One region of the Mycoplana sp. ABR4_002 genome, then DNA from elsewhere that is predicted to be linked to it. Evidence: riboswitches for the same ligand, from Rfam matches in the RefSeq annotation. Region 1 holds a riboswitch; the other holds the start of a gene.
The links. A riboswitch is a leader RNA that binds a small molecule or an ion and turns the genes downstream of it on or off. The one in region 1 is predicted to bind cobalamin.

Region 1 (2,168 bases):
CAGCGACGGAACGGCTGGCGCGCCGCGAGGACAACGCCTGGAGCCGGGCGGTGCTGAACGGCGACGCCGAAGCCTACCAGGCCTATCTCGGCGATTTTCCCGAAGGCAAGTTCGCGGCGGAAGCGCGCCAGCGGTTGGCGGCGCTGGAAAAGAAGCCGGCCGCGGAACGGCCGGCCGAGGAAGGCGCAACCGCGTCCAGCCCGGCGCCCCAGCCGGCCGCGCGGCAGCAGTTGCAGTCGCGGACGACGATCTACGAGACGTCGCCCGATGCACGCGAGGCCTACCTGGAGCCCGGCACGCGGGCGCAGGCGCAGCGCTGGCTGAACACCCTCGGCTACGGTACCGGCGGGATCGACGGCGTCTATGGTCCGCGCACCCGCGCGGCGATCGCCGCCTGGCAACGCTCGGCCGGTCAGCGCGCCGACGGCTATCTGACGCGCAAACAGTTCCGGCAACTGCGCGAGGCGGCGCAGTTCGTCGAGAACCGCAATCGCCAGCGGGTGGCGCGGCAACGCTACCAGCGCGACCCGTATTACGGCGGCTATCGCGTCTACGAGGGACCGGTCGACGGCTACCTCGAGGGACCGGTCGGCGGTTACTACGAAGGTCCGGTCGACGGCTACTACGAGGGGCCGGTCTATCGCGGTGGCCTCGGCATCAGCGGTCCCGGCTATTGACGGCGCCCACGCCGGTATTCGAAGGATGGATGGCGCTGGCAGTCGATTGACTTCGACGGCCGGCGGGCATAATCATCCCACTATTGGATGGTGCGCCTGTCCGGAGACGGAACGGCGCTTAAATGGGAACGTGACGGGGTGGACCCAATCAGGGCGCTCCAATCACGGCCGACCCCGCGACTGTAGAGTGGCGAGGCCGATCCGGCCGGTCGAACGACCGGCAAAGCCACTGGGTGGCGGCATGATGAACCGGGGTCTGGACGCCTCTATTTCTACGAATCGTCCGCCTTTCATGCCGCTCACAACCCGGGAAGGCGAGGAGAGGCCGTCGGCGCGAATGCGCCGGACGCCGCGAGCCAGGAGACCTGCCGGCCAATGAAGGGCATCGTGCCCGATTCCGGGAATTTTCCCCTACGCCAGCACGGAGGTTGTCATGGCTGCTTCTAACGTTTCTTCTACTTCTCTCTCGCTCAACGATCGCCTCTACGCAGGAATCACGGCACTGCTGCTCGGCGCTTTCCTGGTGTTCGGCGCTGGGCTGGCCAATTCCTCGGTGCTGCACGACACCGCGCACGACACGCGTCACTCCTACGGCTTTCCCTGCCACTAAGGGGCGCGTGACATGATCGTTCGATATCTCCTGGCCGCTCTGGTGGCCGGGCTGTTTTCCGGCGCCCTCATGACCGTGGCGCAGGAGGCGCGGGTGATTCCGCTGATCCTTCATGCCGAAGAGTATGAAGGCGGCGAGGCTGAACCGGCGCCCGCGGGCGCCGAGACCGAAGCGCAGCCGCAGGCGACCCACGAGCATTCGGCGCTCGGCATCGGCGCCGCCGTTGCCGAATTCGCCGCCTACCTTTCGCCCGTAACGCCGGCCTATGCGCATGCGGGCGAGGTGCATGAGGGCGAGGGCGGCATCCTGTTCGGCATGAGCCGCTTCTCCGGCACGCTGTTCGCCAACCTGGTGACCGGCGCCGGCTTCGCCCTGCTGCTGGCGGCCGTCAGTCTTCTGGCCGGCAATCCGATCACGGTCGCAAATGGCGCGATCTGGGGAGCGGCGGGCTGGCTGGCGGTCCATCTGCTGCCGGCGATCGGCCTGCCGCCGGAACTGCCGGGCTTTCCCGCCGCCGACCTTGCCAGCCGGCAGGGCTGGTGGCTGGCGACGGTCGTCCTGTCGGCCGGAGGGCTCTACCTGCTGATCCTGAAAGAGGGCATCGCCGCGAAGGTCCTGGGCGTCCTCCTGGTCGCCGCGCCGCACCTCTATGGCGCGCCGCAACCGGATGACCTTTCGAGCAACGTTCCGGCCGTGCTCGGAGCGGAGTTCGCCGTGGCGGCTTTGGCAACGACGCTGTTCTTCTGGATCGTGCTCGGCCTGTCGCTGGGCTTTGCCAACGAGAAGATCGCCAAGGCCGACCGATGATGACGACATCGCCCGGAGCCGTCCTGGTTCTGGGCGGTGCCCGTTCCGGCAAGTCCGCCTTTGCCGAGCGGCTG
Region 2 (2,168 bases), on a different contig from region 1:
GACCCTTGACATCGGTTTCTCGTCGCCCAGTCGGTCGACCATGAACTGGCAGTACCACTCCACGAACTGCATCACGCCACTTTCGTCCTCGGCGGAGTAGGGACCGGGCTCGTAGGCCGGCGAACGGATGCCGAAGGCATTTTCTTCGACGATCTGGCGATCCTGGTCATTGGTTTCCGTCCAGACGTGGATGAGTTCATCGAGCGTGTAGTCGACGCCTTCCACAGCGTCCGTGCTGACGAGCCACTTGGTTGTAACCTGGGTCAGCTCGGGGCCGAGCGGCAGCACACGGAAGGTGATCGCATGGTCGGCCAGCACGTGGTTCCACGTCGTCGGATAGTGGAACATCAAAAGTGTGCCGATGTGGCTTTCCGTAACGTCGCTCGAAAGCGGACGACGGACAGCACGCGCGCCTGACATCGTGTAGCTTTCGGCATCTGCGATCAGCGGCATGCGCGCCATCCGGAACTGCCCGGACGGTGACATGCGGAACTCGCTCGGCAGACTGGCTGCCTCGCATTTTGACCAGTGTCTGGCGATTACCGGATCATCCTTCGCTCCCTGCACGCCGGTTGCGCTCGGAGCCTCGGGGTAGGTGCGGCAGAGTTCGGGATGGTTGGCCGCACAGTGGTAGCACTCGCGGTTGTTCTCCCAGACGAGCTTCCAGTTGCCCTTCTCAACGATGGTGCTTTCGAAGGCGACCTTGGCCTCGCCCAGCCGATGGCGGACAAGATAGGGCTCTGCGAGCTGTCGGTAGGGCGCGAAATCCGGCGCCTCTTCCGCAAGGCAGATGAAGATGTAACCGCCGACTGTCTCGCAATGGATCGGTTTCAGCCCGTGTCTGCTCTTGTCGAAGTCCTCGGCCATGTGGCGGGCGAAGAGCAGTTTTCCGTCCAGTTCGTAGGTCCACTGGTGATAGGGACAAACCAGCTTGGCTGATGATCCCTTGTGCTGCGTACATACGCGAGAGCCGCGATGGCGGCAGGAATTGTGGAGCGCGCGGATGACGCCATGTCGGTCGCGTGTGATCACAACCGGATAATCCCCGATCTGCACGGTAAAGAAGTTGCCGGCGCGCGGGATTTCGCAGTCGTGGCCGATAAATAGCCAGTCGCGATACCAGATCGTCTCGAGATCGACGTGGTAGTAGTCGGGATCTATGTAGAAATTCTGGTCGAGGCTGTAGCCGTCGCGCCGGTTCCTGATCTTGCGAAGCACTTCGCTGCGAATGTCCATTGTCCAAATCCCAAAGGGGACTGTTGCATGGAGTCGCGCTTCCGGCACTCGTAGACCAGTGCCGTCGCCCGATCGCCCACCGCAATCAGTCGTTTCATGTCATCTTGGGCTGGTTTCCGGGCTTCAGAGCTGTCGCTTGAGGACGGTCGACGCCTTCCCAGGTGGACTACCCAGTGGCATTTGTCGATTTTCGCTCTGCTACCGTTGCGGGGGCAGCGCCGGCTTTGGACCGGCTTCCCAATTCTCCGAATCGCAACCAATGCGAGACGGCACCCAAGATGAGAGCACCATACTTCATTTCCTTGAGCTGCTGCAGAGCGACAGCGACATCAAAGGCGTCGCAAATCGACTAACCCCCGGATGACTAAAATCCAGGGATTTCCACTCGCCGCGTGTGCCGGAGGTTTAGGAGATGACCGATCTCCTTTTGTCCGACTGCGGCCTGAAAGCTCGCAAATGGGATGAGGACGAGCCGGCGCTGGTGAACATGGTCGCTGCGGCCAGTGAACTGCGCAAAGCTGCGCTAGGTGGTGGCCAGGTGTTTCAAAGACAGGCTAACCCGCTCCTAGGGCGATGGCCAGTGCCCTACCCCAACGATCAAGGGAAGAGCGCGCGAGCCCCGGCCGTCATGCTTCCTGTGGATTGCCCTCAGCGTCCCCGCTATCCACAGCCGACAGAGACAATTTCCAATTCGTCCTTCGGAATTGTCGCCAGCTATTGACGCAATTTTTGTCTGGTCTACTATATGTAGTGTTCGAGGTTCCTTCGATTCGTTGAGTTGAAGGCTAAGATGGGAATCCGGTTCGACCATGATGGTGGAGTGAGTCCGGAGCTGCCCCCGCAACTGTAAGCGGTGAGCGTTCGTCCGTTGACCACTGAGGCGCAAATGCCTTGGGAAGGTGGGTGAATGTGATGATCCGCGAGCCAGGAGA

Region 2: it holds a riboswitch for cobalamin, as region 1 does, so the genes downstream of both, ACXAGF_RS22930 (aromatic ring-hydroxylating oxygenase subunit alpha) here and ACXAGF_RS11330 (CbtB domain-containing protein) in region 1, are expected to answer to the same signal.

Annotation. Positions count from the first base shown of each region.
Region 1 covers NZ_JBSWVO010000001.1:2,347,031-2,349,198, reverse strand. The annotation lists gene ACXAGF_RS11335 (peptidoglycan-binding domain-containing protein) at 1-677, shown strand, start outside; cobalamin riboswitch at 749-1,064, shown strand; gene ACXAGF_RS11330 (CbtB domain-containing protein) at 1,111-1,287, shown strand; gene ACXAGF_RS11325 (CbtA family protein) at 1,300-2,094, shown strand; gene cobU (bifunctional adenosylcobinamide kinase/adenosylcobinamide-phosphate guanylyltransferase) at 2,091-2,168, shown strand, end outside.
Region 2 covers NZ_JBSWVO010000003.1:120,664-122,831, reverse strand. The annotation lists gene ACXAGF_RS22930 (aromatic ring-hydroxylating oxygenase subunit alpha) at 1-1,236, opposite strand, end outside; cobalamin riboswitch at 1,327-1,528, opposite strand; cobalamin riboswitch at 1,977-2,168, shown strand, end outside.